2 regions of the Ensifer sp. LBL genome follow, and region 1 is predicted to be linked to the other one. Evidence: riboswitches for the same ligand, from Rfam matches in the RefSeq annotation. Region 1 holds a riboswitch; the other holds the start of a gene.
The links. Region 1 has a riboswitch for thiamine pyrophosphate ahead of thiC (phosphomethylpyrimidine synthase ThiC). Riboswitches for the same ligand answer to the same signal wherever they lie in the genome.
Positions count from the first base shown of each region.

Region 2: another riboswitch for thiamine pyrophosphate. It lies ahead of thiO (glycine oxidase ThiO); the one in region 1 lies ahead of thiC (phosphomethylpyrimidine synthase ThiC).

Region 1 covers NZ_JBNDJY010000002.1:218,372-225,950, forward strand. Annotated here, with positions in the region: gene OKW20_RS08310 (ATP-binding protein) at 1-1,625, shown strand, start outside; gene OKW20_RS08315 (sigma-54-dependent transcriptional regulator) at 1,629-2,993, shown strand; TPP riboswitch at 3,091-3,219, shown strand; gene thiC (phosphomethylpyrimidine synthase ThiC) at 3,310-5,133, shown strand; gene OKW20_RS08325 (hypothetical protein) at 5,505-6,014, shown strand; gene OKW20_RS08330 (Zn-dependent hydrolase) at 6,237-7,487, opposite strand; gene OKW20_RS08335 (M20 aminoacylase family protein) at 7,517-7,579, opposite strand, start outside.
Region 2 covers NZ_JBNDJY010000002.1:354,144-361,722, reverse strand. Annotated here, with positions in the region: gene OKW20_RS08935 (amidohydrolase family protein) at 1-1,086, shown strand, start outside; gene OKW20_RS08930 (thiamine phosphate synthase) at 1,121-1,726, opposite strand; gene OKW20_RS08925 (thiazole synthase) at 1,723-2,496, opposite strand; gene thiS (sulfur carrier protein ThiS) at 2,500-2,697, opposite strand; gene thiO (glycine oxidase ThiO) at 2,694-3,665, opposite strand; TPP riboswitch at 3,829-3,948, opposite strand; gene bioB (biotin synthase BioB) at 4,372-5,388, shown strand; gene OKW20_RS08905 (8-amino-7-oxononanoate synthase) at 5,385-6,530, shown strand; gene bioD (dethiobiotin synthase) at 6,527-7,165, shown strand; gene OKW20_RS08895 (adenosylmethionine--8-amino-7-oxononanoate transaminase) at 7,162-7,579, shown strand, end outside.

The DNA of each region.
Region 1 (7,579 bases):
CGCCGCTGGTGCTGGCCGACGATGTCGAGGTGAAGGCGGCCCTTTCGACCCGCAGCCCAGCGGCGCTGCAGCGGCTGGACGAGAAGCTTCAGGCGCTCGCCACCAATACGGATGCCGCCGTCATCTACGTGATCGGCCTTGATGGCGTCGCGGTCGCTGCCAGCAATTGGCGCGAGCCGACGAGTTTCGTCGGCAACGACTATGCCTTCCGCGAATATTTCCGCATGGCGATGCGCGACGGCAAGGCCGAGCATTTCGCCATGGGCAATGTCAGCAAGCGGCCCGGCCTCTATATCTCCCGGCGGGTCCAGGGCCCTAACGGTCCGATCGGCGTCGTCGTCGCAAAGCTCGAGTTCGACGACGTGGAAGCCGAATGGTTCGCCTCCGGCAAGCCGGTCTACGTCACCGACCGGCGCGGCATCGTGCTGATCACCAGCTTCCCCTCCTGGCGCTTCATGACGACGAGGACCATTCCACGCGACCGTGTCGCCGCCATCCGTGACAGCCTGCAGTTCGGCGATGCCTCGCTGCTGCCGCTGCCCTTCCGAGACATCGAGCCGACGAGCGACGGCTCCAGCGAGTTGCGCGCGCTTTTGCCCGGCGACAGCGAACGGCGGTTCCTCCGGGTCGAAACCATGGTGCCGACCACAAGCTGGCGGCTGGAGCAACTGGCGCCGCTCGACGGCGCAATCTCGGCGGCAACCCGCGAGGCCCGGCTGATTGCGCTCGCCCTCCTCGCACCGCTGCTCGCCCTTACCGCCTTTCTCCTGCGCCGCCGCCAGACGCTGGCGCTCGTCTCAGCGCGCGATCGCGCCGCCCGCGACGAGTTGGAAACCCGTGTGGCGGAGCGCACCCATGATCTCAGCCTTGCCCGCGATCATCTCGAAACGGAGATCGCCGACCATCGGCGCACCGGCGAAAAGCTGCAGGCGGTGCAACAGGAGCTCGTCCAGGCGAACCGGCTGGCGATCCTCGGCCAGGTAGCAGCCGGCGTCGCCCACGAGATCAACCAGCCGGTCGCGACCATCCGCGCCTATGCCGACAACGCCCGCACCTTCCTTGACCGGGGCCAGCAGCAGACGGCGGTCGAGAACCTCGTCAGCATCGCCGAACTGACCGACCGGGTCGGCACCATCACCGACGAACTCAGAAGCTTTGCCCGCAAGGGCCGCTTCGTCGCCGAACCGACGCCGATGCGCGACGTGATCGAAGGGGCGATGTTGTTGCTGCGCAGCCGCTTTGCCGGCCGCATGGATGCGATCGTCATCGACCTGCCGGAAAATGGCCTCCGCGTGCTCGGCAGCCGCATCCGGCTGGAACAGGTGCTGATCAATCTTCTCCAGAACGCGCTGGAAGCGCTCGGCGCGCGCGGCGATGCCGAGATCCGCGTGCGCTGCGAGGACAGCACCTCCGGGACGGTTTCGCTCGTCGTTGCCGACAACGGCCCGGGCATTGCCCCGCATATCCGCGAGGATCTGTTCACGCCGTTCAACACCTCGAAGGACGAGGGCCTCGGCCTCGGCCTTGCCATCTCCAAGGAGATCGTCGCCGATTATGGCGGCGATATCACCGTCGACACCAGCGACAAGGGCACCGTCTTCACGGTTCGCCTGAAGAGGGCCTGAGCGATGCAGCCGACCGTCTATCTCGTCGACGACGATACCCATCTGCGCAAGGCGATGACGCAGACGCTGGAACTCGCCGGCCTCACCGTCATCCCGTTTGCCAGCGCCGCCGAAGCGTTGAAGACGCTCGATGCCAATTTCGACGGCATCGTCGTCAGCGATATCCGCATGCCGGGCATCGACGGCCTCGCCTTCTTCCGCCGTATCGAAGCCTTCGACGCAGACCTGCCGGTGATCCTGGTGACCGGTCATGGGGATATCCCGATGGCGGTGCAGGCGCTTCAGGACGGCGTCTACGACTTCATCCCAAAACCCTTTGCCGCCGATCGGCTGGTGCAAAGCGTGCACCGGGCGCTCGAAAAACGCCGGCTCGTGATGGAAAACCGCGCGCTGAAGCGGGCCGCAGAGACGGCCGGCGACAGCCTGCCGCTGATCGGCCAGACGCCAGCCATGGAGCACCTGCGCCAGACCATCCGGCACATCGCCGATACCGATGTCGACGTGCTCGTCGCCGGCGAGACCGGCAGCGGCAAGGAGGTGGTGGCGACGCTGCTTCACAATTGGAGCCGCCGCCGTAACGGCAACTTCGTGGCGCTGAATTGCGGCGCGCTCCCCGAAACGGTCATCGAAAGCGAACTCTTCGGCCATGAACCGGGCGCCTTCACCGGCGCCTTGAAGAAGCGTATCGGACGGATCGAGCATGCGAGCGGCGGAACGCTGTTCCTCGACGAGATCGAGGCGATGCCGCCGGCAACGCAGGTGAAGATGCTGCGCGTTCTGGAAGCGCGTGAGATCACGCCGCTTGGCACCAACCAGGTTCGTCCGGTCGATATCCGCGTCATCGCGGCCGCCAAGATCGATCTTGGCAATCCGGCGGAGCGTGGCGATTTTCGCGAGGACCTCTACTTCCGATTGAACGTCGTGACGCTGTCGATCCCGCCGCTGCGCGAACGCCGTGACGATATCCCGCTACTCTTCTCGCACTTCCTGACCCGGGCGGCCGAGCGCTTCAAGCGCGACGTGCCGATGATCTCTCCGGCCGTACAACGGCATCTGATGACGCATGCCTGGCCGGGCAATGTGCGTGAACTCTCGCATTTTGCCGAGCGGGTGGCGCTTGGTGTGGAAGGTCCGCTGGGCCAAACGGTTGCGCCGGTCGAACAACCCGGATTTGCGCTGCCGGAACGGCTTGAACGCTACGAGGCGGAGATCCTGAAGGAGGTGCTGCGCGCCCAGCGCGGCGACGTCAAGGCGACGATCGAGGCGCTCGGCATCCCGCGCAAGACCTTCTACGACAAGCTCCAGCGCCACGGCATCAACCGCGCCGACTATGCCGAGCGGACAGCACCGGAAAAGGCCGGCCGCTAGCGCCAAATTCGAATCCGAAAACACACGCACTAGGTGCATCTTTGTCGACAGGCGAATTCACGCTTGACGACCCGGGCCGTTCGATGGCTATGATCTAGGCATTCACCAGGGGGGTCCCGCAAGGGGCTGAGATTCTGCTGGATGGCCGGCTTGCCGGCTATAGCGCAGTGACCCGTTGAACCTGATCCAGTTCATACTGGCGTAGGGACGGTGCAGATATCGAAGCCAGGATTCCGTGCGGTGAGCACCTGGCGGAGCGTCTTTCATCTTTCCGGCATCAGAACTGGGTCTCCAATCGCAAACTTGGAGCCTCGTCATGAATATTGCCACCAAACCCGCAGCCCTCACGGTCACGCAAGGCCCGCTTCCGGCCTCCCGAAAGATCCACAAGCCGGGCGTTCTTCATCCGGATATTCGCGTGCCGATGCGCGAGATTGCTCTGCACCCGACCTCGGGCGAGCAACCGGTCACGGTCTATGACTCCTCCGGCGCCTATACCGCCGACGGTGCCGAGATCCGCATCGAGGACGGCCTGCCGCGGCTGCGCCGCAACTGGATCGTCGACCGCGGCGATGTCGAGACCTATGAGGGACGGACGGTTCGTCCCGAAGACAACGGCTTCGTGAGCGGCGACCGCCTGACGCCAACCTTCCCGTTCCAGCATGCGCCGCTGAAGGCCACGGGTGGCCGGGCAGTGACGCAGCTTGCCTATGCCCGCGCCGGCATCATCACGCCGGAGATGGAGTTCGTGGCGATCCGCGAGAACCTCGGCCGCGACGCGGCGCGCGCGAAGGCCCGCGACGGCGAAAGTTTCGGCGCCCACGTTCCCGATCACGTGACGCCCGAATTCGTGCGCCAGGAAATCGCCAGCGGCCGCGCTATCCTGCCCGCCAACATCAACCATCCGGAATCCGAACCGATGATCATCGGCCGGAACTTCCTGGTGAAGATCAACGCCAATATCGGCAACTCCGCCGTCACCTCGTCGATGGCCGAGGAAGTCGAGAAGATGGTCTGGGCGACGCGCTGGGGTGCCGACACGGTCATGGACCTTTCGACCGGCCGCAACATTCACAACATCCGCGAATGGATCATCCGCAACTCGCCGGTTCCGATCGGCACCGTGCCGCTCTACCAGGCGCTGGAAAAGGTCAACGGCATTGCCGAGGACCTCACCTGGGAAGTCTATCGCGACACCCTGATCGAGCAGGCCGAACAGGGCGTCGACTATTTCACCATCCATGCCGGCGTCCGCCTGCACTACATCCCGCTTACCGTCGATCGCGTCACCGGCATCGTCTCGCGTGGCGGCTCGATCATGGCCAAGTGGTGTCTGCATCATCACCGCGAGAGCTTCCTCTACGAACATTTCGAGGAAATCTGCGACATCTGCCGCGCCTATGACGTCTCCTTCTCGCTCGGCGACGGCCTGCGCCCGGGCTCGATCGCCGACGCCAATGACGCGGCACAATTCGCCGAACTCGAAACGCTCGGCGAACTCACCAAGATCGCCTGGGCCAAGGATTGTCAGGTGATGATCGAGGGCCCCGGCCACGTGCCAATGCACAAGATCAAGGAGAACATGGACAAGCAGCTCGCCGTCTGCGGCGAGGCGCCGTTCTACACGCTCGGACCGCTGACGACGGACATCGCACCCGGCTACGACCACATCACCTCGGGTATCGGTGCTGCGATGATCGGCTGGTTCGGCACAGCCATGCTCTGCTATGTCACGCCGAAGGAGCATCTCGGCCTGCCTGACCGCAACGACGTCAAGGTCGGCGTCATCACCTACAAGATCGCCGCCCACGCAGCCGACCTCGCCAAGGGGCATCCGGCAGCCCAGGTGCGCGACGACGCGCTGTCGCGCGCCCGCTTCGAGTTCCGCTGGGAGGACCAGTTCAACCTCTCGCTCGACCCGGAAACAGCCCGCAATTTCCACGACGAGACCCTGCCGAAGGAGGCGCACAAGGTCGCGCATTTCTGCTCCATGTGCGGCCCGAAATTCTGCTCGATGCGGATCTCGCACGACATCCGTGCCGAGGCGCAGAAGGAAGGGCTGGAGGCGATGGCCGCAAAATACCGCGAGGGCGGCGACCTCTACATGCCGGTGGAAGAGGCGGCTGGCGCGGCCGAGTAGGCGGCAAAGCCCATTGAAGGGGCCGGTCACGGCCCCTTCAATTCGCTCAGGATCTCCCGGTGTTCGCCAACGGTCTCCTCCTCCTTCTTCATGTTCGGGTTTGACCAGAGTGGGAGGCGCGCTACCGACCCGCCCAATCGGCGAACGCGCCCCCCTGTCGAACCCGCGATCATCGGCGTGTTGCGGCCACCGCCATGGGCCCGCACCTTGCGCGGCACCCGAATAGCTTGTCCCCGCGTCGATTGAACGGTATGCAAGGCACTCGCAAAAGTCGCTGTCGCCGAAATTCATTCGCGACGCGCTGCAGTCCTATGACGCGCAGAAGGTGTTGCAGAACGACGCAACAACGCCGTTCGCACAAGGAGAAAGACTTGAGGACACGCCTGCTGAGACTGACGGCCCTGTCCATCGGGGTCCTTGCATTCGCAGGCGACCTGCCGCGCGATGGGAGCTTTACCGCGGGCCTTTCCTGGATTTCCGCCGCCCATGCGGACGACGCCAATACCGGCGGCGGGAATGGTGAAGGTGCTCCGGGCGGCGGCGACCAAGGCGGCGAAAACGTCGGGAGCGGCGGCACCGAGGGTGGCGGTGACGGGAGTGGCGGCAACTGGGGCTCCGGCGACGGTAGCGGCGCAGGCCCTGAGCCCGGCCTTGAGCCCGGCGGTACCGGCGCAGGCGGCGGAGGTGCTGCCGTCATCGATCGCAACAGCCACAGCGAGCCCCACTCATCGATGCGCGACTCGCGGGATTACGGACCTGGCGGCAGCACTTGGCACGGCGGCAGCAGCTTCCTGAACCTGTTCCGCCAGACGCCGGAACGGCGCGGCGAAGGGAGCCAGCCTCAATCGTCTGCCCGGCAGAAGACAGTTCACACGAATTGAGAGCCTTGAAGGGAGGTCAACTTCGTTGCAACGAAGGCGGGCCTGCGCTCCTTCTCGAAACCGGACTTCGGATGTGCGTGCAGGAACGGTTTCTGACGCGCGAGAACAGATCAGCGGGGTCAGAATATTACGTTCGAGATACGTCTATCCCGATTGCGACCTGCCCGAGTAAGGCGGCGGAGCCATGGATACAGAGCCTCGTCATTCTCGTCGTGAATCTTCCTAACTTCCTTTCCAGCCGCTGCAAGCAATCCGCTCGACCACATCGAGCAGCACGTTGGCGCCGGCCACCAGATCATCCGGGTCGGTGTGCTCGCGCGGATTGTGGCTGATGCCGTCGCGGCTCGGGACGAAGATCATCGCCGTCGGGGCGATGCGGGCGAGCATCTGCGCATCGTGGCCGGCACCCGAAGTCATGCGCCGGCTTTTGAGGCCTCGTGTGCGTGCCGACGCCTCGATGGCCGCGACGATGGCCGGATCGAAGACCACCGGCTGGAAGCGCGCCAGGCGCTCGACCGAGATCTCGACGCCCTCCTCCTCTGCGACGCGGGCAAGAAAGTCCGCGAGCACCGTTTCCAATGCCTGCAGCCGTTCCTCGTCCGGGTCGCGCAGATCGGCGGTGAAGACCGCGCGCGACGGGATGACGTTGATCGCATCGGGCTCGAAACGCATCGTGCCGATGGTCGCGACGCTCGGCGCGTTCGAGCGTGCGATATGTTCACGCAGAAACAGGCCAACGCGGGCGGCGGCAAGACCGGCATCGCTGCGCATAGCCATCGGCGTCGTGCCGGCGTGGTTGGCGACGCCATCGATGGTGATGCGCTGCCAGGAGATGCCCTGCAGGTTCTCGACCGCACCAATCGCAAAGCCCTCGCGCTGCAGCACCGGCCCCTGCTCGATATGGAGCTCGACATAGGCGTGGGGCTTGAGGAACCCCGGCTCGACGTTGCCGGCATAGCCAATCCGCTCGAGTTCCTCGCCCAGCGACGAGCCATCCGTGCCGATGGTCGCGAGCGCTGCGCCCAGCGGCAGGCCGCCGACATAGACGAGCGAGCCGAGCATGTCGGGCGCAAATCGCACGCCCTCCTCATTGGTAAAGGCGGCAACGACGACCGGTCGGGTCGGCGTCACGCCACGTTCCCGCAACGTCTCGATCACTTCGAGCGCGGCAAGCACGCCGTAGCAGCCGTCATAGATGCCGGCATTGATGACCGTATCGATGTGCGAGCCGAGCAAAACAGGCGCTTCGCCGCCGTTCGCGTCGTCGCGCCAGATGCCGAAGATGTTGCCGATACGGTCGACGGCAACGTCGAGCCCGGCCGCCTCGATCCAGGCGACGAGGCGATCGCGACCGGCCTTGTCGTTGTCGGAGCCGGCGAGCCGGGTCAATCGCCCCTCCGCGTCGCAGCCGATGTCGCCGAGTTCACGGATGCGGCCAATCAGACGCGCGGAGTCGATGGAAGGAAATGGCATCTCTGTCCTGCTTTCATGCGGATTTCGGTTCATGGCCGGCTTTCGGTGGGCGCCAGTCTCTGCCGAACAATCTCGGCGTGATAACGCGCGCC
Region 2 (7,579 bases), 140 kb from region 1:
TCGGCCGCCAAGGCCCACGACCAGATCGGCAACTACCTTTCCTTCGTTCGCCTCATGCAGGATTACCGGGAAAACCTCGCGGAAACCTATGCCCGGATCTTCGCGTCGAAATGCCGGTTCTCGATGATCACGCCGAGCATCCTCGATTTCGAGAAATCGATCGGCGGCAGGGCATCGCCGCAGCACGACCAGATCGACGTGATGGACGAGATCCAGCAACTGGTGATCAAGCGGCACGGCATCCACATGCACAGCTTCGTCGGCTTCGATCCGCACCGGGAGGCGCAGAAGCGCGGCTCGTCGCTGGAAAACGTCCGCTACGCGATCATGGAAAAAGGCTTCATCGGCGTGAAGATCTACCCGCCGATGGGCTTCAAGGCCTGGGGCAATGCGGATCCGGCGATCGATGCGGCGCTGAAGCGTCTCTACGACTGGTGCCGCGACAACAGCGTGCCGATCATGGCGCATGCCGAAAACAGCATCGGCGCCGGTTGCGGCTACGGCAATATGGCGAGCCCCGCCTACTGGAAGAAGCTGCTCGATACCAACCGTTACAATGACTTGCGGATCAACCTCGCGCATTTCGGCGCATTCGATGAAGTCATTCGCCCGGGCGCGCCGACGGGGGTCATGGTGTCCTGTGCCCAGGACAAGTTCTCCGGTACGCCGACCTGGGAGGACATCATCGGCAGGACGATCGGCCACGGACGCCGGCCGAACCTGTTTGCCGACCTGAGTTACCTCAGCGAACTCGTCACCGACAACACGCCCGGGCTGCACGAAAAGATCCGCGTGCTGCTCGACAAATGGCTCAAGGACTACGATCCCGGTGCGCGCCACCTGATGTTCGGCACCGACTGGTCGATGATGGCGCTGGAGAAGGACTACAACGCCTATGTCCCGCGGATCGCCCAGCAGCTGAAAGAGGCCAATGTCAGCGAGGAGGACCAGCAGAACATCTTCTGGAAGAACGCCTCCCGTTACCTCGGCCTCGACCGGCCGGGGCCGACCCGCCAGCGGCTCGCCACCTATTGCCGCAAGCGCGGCCTGGATGCCTCCTGGCTGTCGCAGCTGGAGATCGCCTGACCGCGGAGACCGACGCCCGCGGTCCGGCACGTGGCTATCGCCACGGTGCGGTTCTGGCGATCCATTCGCGGGTCCGGCCTTCCGGATCGGCGTTGCGGGTGATGTCCGTCACGACGGCGGCGATGTCGGCGCCGTGCTCGAAGACGCCGGCAATCCGCTCGACGTTGAGACCCCCGATAGCGACCAGCGGCAGGGAGCCGAGGCGCTTCCGCCAGGCGGCAAGACGCGGTAGTCCCTGCGGCGCCCACTTCATCGCCTTGAGGATGGTCGGGTAGACCGGCCCGAGTGCGATGTAGTCCGGGTCGGCCGCCAGCGCCGTCTCCAGTTCCGCCTCGTCATGGGTGCTGAGGCCGAGCTTCAGGCCGGCGGCGCGGATAGCGGCAAGGTCGGCCTCCGCCAGGTCCTCCTGACCGAGATGGACGAAATCGCAGCCTTCGGCGATCGCCAGCTGCCAGTAGTCGTTGACGATGAGCTGGCAGCCCTGCTCGTCGCAAACAGCCTTGGCCGCGCGGATCTCGCGGCGGATCTCCGCTTCCGGACGATCCTTGACGCGCAGCTGTACCAGCTTCACGCCGAGCGGCACCAGCCGCTCGATCCAGGCCGCGCTGTCGACGATAAGGTAGAAGGGGTCGAGTTTCACGCAAACACCGCCTTTCCGATGACGGGGGTGGAAGGGACGGCAAAATCGCGCGGTTCGAGCATGCCCGCCTCGAAGGCCTGCCGCCCGGCATCGATCGCGCCCGCAAATGCCGAGGCCATCAGCGCGGGCCTGGCGGCGCCGGCGACGGCCGTGTTGAGCAGGACGGCGTCGAAGCCGAGTTCCATCACCGTCGTTGCGTGCGAGGGCCGGCCGATGCCGGCATCGACGATCAGCGGCACATCGGGAAAGTTCGCCCGCATTGCCCGGAGCGCCTGGATGTTCTGCGGCCCCATGGCGCTGCCGATCGGCGCGCACCAGGGCATCAGCACCTTGCAGCCGGCTTCGACGAGCCGCTCGGCAACCACCAGATCATCCGTGGTGTAGGGAAAGACCTCGAACCCTTCGGCCGAGAGGATGCGCGCCGCCTCGACCAGCCCGAAGACATCGGGCTGCAGCGTGTCGTGGTGGCCGATCACTTCGAGCTTCAGCCAATTGGTGCCGAAAACCTCGCGTGCCATCTTGGCCGTCAGCACCGCCTCGGACACCGAATGGCAGCCGGCGGTGTTCGGCAGCATGTGCACCCCGAGCGCCCGGATCAGTTCGAAGAACGCGCCGCCCTGGCGGCCCCCGGCAGTTTCGCGCCGAAGCGAAACCGTGACGATTTCGGTGCCCGAGGATCGCACCGCATCTTCGAGCACGGCGGGGGAGGGATAGCGGGCGGTGCCGAGAAGCAGTCTCGAGCGCAGGTCCTGTCCATAAAGCGTCAGCATGTCTCAGCCTCCTTTCATCGGCGAGAGAATTTCGATGCGGTCCCGGTCGCAAAGCGCGTGACCCGAACGGTCGGCTCGGTGCACCAGTTCGCCGTTGACGGCGGTGGCGAGCCAGTCGCCCTCGAAATCGAGCACGGTCAGAAGCTCGGCGAGGGTGGCGACGGCGAGGTCGTGATCCTCGCCATTGACGGTCAGTCTCATGCGGCATCTCCCTTCAGGTCCCGCGCAAGGGCAAGGTCGGCTGCTTCCGCCGCCACGGCCGGCGAAAGCAGGAAGCCGTGGCGGTAAAGTCCGTTGATCGTGATGGTCTGCCCGGCGCGCAGGGCGCGCGGCAGGTTGTTGGCGAAGGCGGGGCGGACGCCGGCGCCGGTTTCGACGAGGCGCGCTTCGCCGAAGGCCGGATGCAGCGCATAGGCGGCGTTCAGCAGTTCCATGAGGGAACGGGCGGTGATCGGTCCGCCGTCATCCGTCTCGATCATCGTCGCCCCGCACATGAAGAGGCCGCCGCCGCGCGGCACGATGTAGAGCGGGATGCGCGGATGAACGAGCCTGACGGGCCGCGACAGCTCCACGTCGCTTGTCTCAAGGTAGAGCATTTCGCCGCGCACGCCGCGCAGGCCGGGCGTGTCGCCGATGCGTGCCGCACCGGTGCAGTCGGCGACGAGATCGTGGTGTCCGTTGTCGCTCGCCTCGGCGACGAAGGCGATGCCGCGATCGACAAGCTTCTGCCGCAGCCGGGCGAGCGCCCGGCGCGGGTCGAGATGCGCCTCGCCCGGAAAGAACAAGGCCTCGCGGAAGCGCCCGGAAAGTGCCGGTTCCAGCCGTTCGATCGCCGCGGTGTCGAGCCATTCGAACCCGGAGGTGCGCGAGGCGAAGCGCCTGAGTTCGCCGGCGTCCCGTGGCGGGGCGACGACCAGCGTGCCGTTGCGGGAAACTTCGCCTGGCAGGACGTCGTCCCACCAGTCGATGGCGCCGATGCCCTTCGTCAGCACCGCCTCTTCGGCGCTTTCGCGCTCGCACCAGGGCGCCAGCATGCCGCCGGCAAACCAGGAGGCCGCGCCGGCAAAGCCTGGCTCTTGCTCGACGACCGTCACCGCGACACCGCGGGCGCTGAGTTCATGGGCCAGACAGAGCCCTGCGACGCCGGCACCTTTGACGAGGACCCGCATCGCTCAGCGCTCCCGTGTGGCGCGAACGGGCCGTCGTAGGCAACGAAGCTGGATGGTGTTGGCGGTGTGCATGCCGAGGCTCCAAAGGTGGAGACCCAGTTCACGAGCGGGGGAGGGGAAGGACGCCCTGCCGATTGATCCGTCACGTGAGCGCGACGTTTGCGGCAGCGAATCTGCACCGTCCCTACGCCAGTATGAACTGGATCAGGTTCAACGGGTCACTGCACCGCGCAACCGCATAGCAGAATCTCAGCCCCTTGGCGGGACACCCCTGGTGAATGCTCCAAGCTGACCGCTCGGGGCCGTTTTTGTCAAGAGCCAGCATTCGTGCTGACCGTGATCTGACTGACGAAAAAATTATCTATAATTTTGCGGCGAGAAAGCGCAGGCGTCGGTGGCGCGATGGAAGGAAGGGGGCGGGCCGACCGGAGTGAAGCTTGGAATACCGGAAAAGTCCGGACTCGTAGTGGTTTTGTTGGCGGCGTGCGCGAGACTTCGGCGCTGACGCGCGAGTGATTGATTGTCGGCTCTCGACCGGTGCCGACGGCGTCCGGATCCTCATGCGATCCCAAAATACAACCAGAAGAGTATGTCATGTAAACATTTCTTCCCTTGGGTGCTTGTCAATTTTCGTGTCCGACAAAATTATAGATAATATTGGATTCTATCTATTTTGCGATCGTGAAGACCTGGAGGACGAGCTGAAATGCTGGACGAAAACCGACCGACTGGTGCTGATTTTATCCCGGGCGACACCGCCCAATCCCGCTGGACCCAGGCGGAAGCGGAGAAAATCTATAATCTGCCGTTCAACGATCTGCTCTACCGCGCCCACACGGTCCACCGTGCGCAGTTCGATCCCACCGCCATTCAGATGAGCCGGCTGCTCTCGATCAAGACCGGCGGCTGCGCCGAGGATTGCGGCTACTGCAGCCAGTCTGCCCACTACCCGACCGGGCTCAAGGCATCGAAGCTGATGGAGGTCGAGCGTGTGCTTGCCGAGGCGCGAAAGGCGCGCGACAGCGGCGCGACCCGCTATTGCATGGGGGCCGCGTGGCGCAGCCCGAAGGACCGCGACATGGATGCCATCGTCGCCATGGTCGAGGGTGTACGCGCGCTCGGCATGGAAACCTGCATGACGCTTGGCATGCTGACGCCGGCCCAGTCTGCGCGGCTTGCCGAGGCTGGGCTCGATTACTACAACCACAATGTCGATACGTCCGAACGCTTCTATAGCGAGATCATCACCACTCGCAGCTTTGCCGACCGGCTGGAGACGCTGGCCAATGTCCGCGACGCCGGCATCAAGGTCTGCGCCGGCGGCATCCTCGGCATGGGCGAGACGGCCGACGACCGGATCTCGATGCTGGTGACCCTCGCCAACCTGGCCGAGCCGCCCGAGAGCGTGCCGATCAACATGCTGATCCCGATCCCGGGCTCGAAGCTGGCCGATGCAGCACCCGTCGATCCGATCGATTTCGTCCGCACCATCGCGCTTGCCCGCATCCTGATGCCGCAATCGCATGTCCGGCTTTCGGCCGGACGCACCGACATGAGCGACGAGACGCAGGCGCTCTGTTTCTTCGCCGGCGCCAATTCTATTTTCGTCGGCGAAACTCTGCTGACCGCCGACAATCCCGGCGAGGACCACGATGCAGCGCTCTTCCGGCGGCTGGGGCTGAAGCCGATGGCTCCGCCGGCAAGGCAGGACGCGGCGGAATGACCGCGGGTCTTTTTGCGCGCCATGAGAAGACGCTGGAGAGCCTCGAACACAGGGGCCGCCGGCGCGCTCTTGCCCCCGCCGGCGGAGTGGATTTCACCTCGAACGACTATCTGGCGCTCGCCGCCTCGCCGCGGCTGAAGGCGGCGATAACGGCCGCCATCGCGCGCGGCGTGCCTGTCGGCTCCGGCGGCTCACGGCTGTTGCGCGGCAATCACGAAGAACACCAGGCGCTGGAGACGGAAGCGGCCGCCTTCTTCGGCGCCGAACGGATGCTCTTTTTCGGCAGCGGCTATGCCGCCAATGCTGCCTTGTTTTCGACGCTGCCGCAGCGGGACGATCTCATCGTCCATGATGCCCTGATCCATGCGAGCGCTCATGAAGGCATCGCGGCAAGCAAGGCCGATGCGGTGGCAGCAGTGCACAACGATGTCGGCGCCTTTGCCGATGCCATCGAAAAATGGCGCCGGGCCGGCGGAGCGGGGCGCCCGTGGATTGCCGTCGAAAGCCTCTATTCGATGGATGGCGATCGCGCGCCGCTCGCCGACCTCTTAGCGCTTGCCGCGCAGCATGACGGCTTTCTCGTCATCGACGAGGCGCACGCGACCGGCGTCTTCGGACGGGAAGGTCGCGGTCTGGCGGCGGAGTTGGAAGGCCGGGAGAACGTCGTCGTGCTGCACACCTGCGGCAAGGCGCTCGGTGTTTCCGGCGCGGTGGTCGGGGCGAGCGCCGTCCTTTGCGACTATCTCGTCAACCGCGCCCGCAACTTCATCTACTCCACCGCACCTTCGCCGCTCGTTGCGGCCGCGGTGCGCGAAGCGCTCGCAGCCCTCGTCGACGAGCCGGAACGCCGCGCCGCATTCGAGGGCCTCAGATCCTTCGCCAACCGGGCGCTCGTCGAGACGCTCGGCATCGAAGGCAGCGGCTCGCAAATCCTGCCCATCCCGATCGGCGACAACGGCCGAGCGCTCCGCATCGCCGCCCGCATGCGCGCCGAGGGTTACGATATCAGGGCAATCCGCCCGCCGACGGTGCCGGAAGGCACCGCGCGTCTTCGGATCGCCATCACGCTCAACGTCGACCAGTCTGCAATCGCGCAGATGCTACAGCAGTTGAAAATCGCGATCGCCAAGGAGCGGCCATGAAAACCCGTATCGTGGTCACCGGTACCGACACCGGTATCGGCAAGACCATCTTTTCCGCGGCGCTTACCGATGCGCTCGACGGCTGCTACTGGAAGCCTGTGCAGTCGGGCCTCGACGAAGAAACTGACAGCGAAACCGTCGCCCGGCTTGGCCGGTTGTCGGCCGACCGCGTCCTGCCTGAAGCCTACAGGCTCGCAACACCGGCCTCGCCGCACCTCTCGGCACGGATCGACGGCGTCACCATCGCTCCGGACCATCTGTCCCCGCCCGCGGTGGACCGATCGCTGGTGATCGAGGGCGCAGGCGGGCTTCTGGTGCCGCTGACGGAGCGCATGGTCCTTGCGGATGTCTTTGCGCGCTGGCAGATCCCGGTGGTTCTCTGCGCCCGCACTGGGCTCGGCACGATCAACCACACCCTGTTGTCGCTCGAAGCGCTGCGCTGCCGCGCCATTCCCATCCTCGGCGTCGCCTTCATCGGCGACGCGCAGGAGGACAGCGAAGCGGTCATATCCGAACTTGGCGCCGTGCGGCGTCTCGGCCGGCTGCCGCGGCTCGACGCGCTGACGCCCGACCCCCTGCGCCGCGCCTTCGCTGAAAATTTCAACATCGCCGATTTCCTGGAGGTGTCGGTATGAGAAACACCGCCGTCTGGTATCCCTTCACCCAGCATGCGCTGGAACCGGCGATGCGCCGCATCGTCGGCACCGAGGGCGCCTGTCTCGTCGACGAGGACGGCGCGTCGATCCTCGACGCGATTTCGTCCTGGTGGGTCATCACCCACGGCCACCGTCACCCCACCATCATGGAGGCGATCCGCAGGGCTACGGAAACCTTCGACCAGATCATCTTCGCCGAATATACCCACGCGCCGGCCGAGGAACTCGCGCGCGGGCTGATCGAGATCGCACCGCCCGGGCTCGCCCATGTGTTTTATTCCGACAGTGGTTCGACCGCGGTCGAGGTCGCGCTGAAAATGGCGCTCGGTTTCTTCCACAACAACGGCCGGCCGCGAAACCGCATTTGCGTGCTGGAGCACGGTTATCACGGCG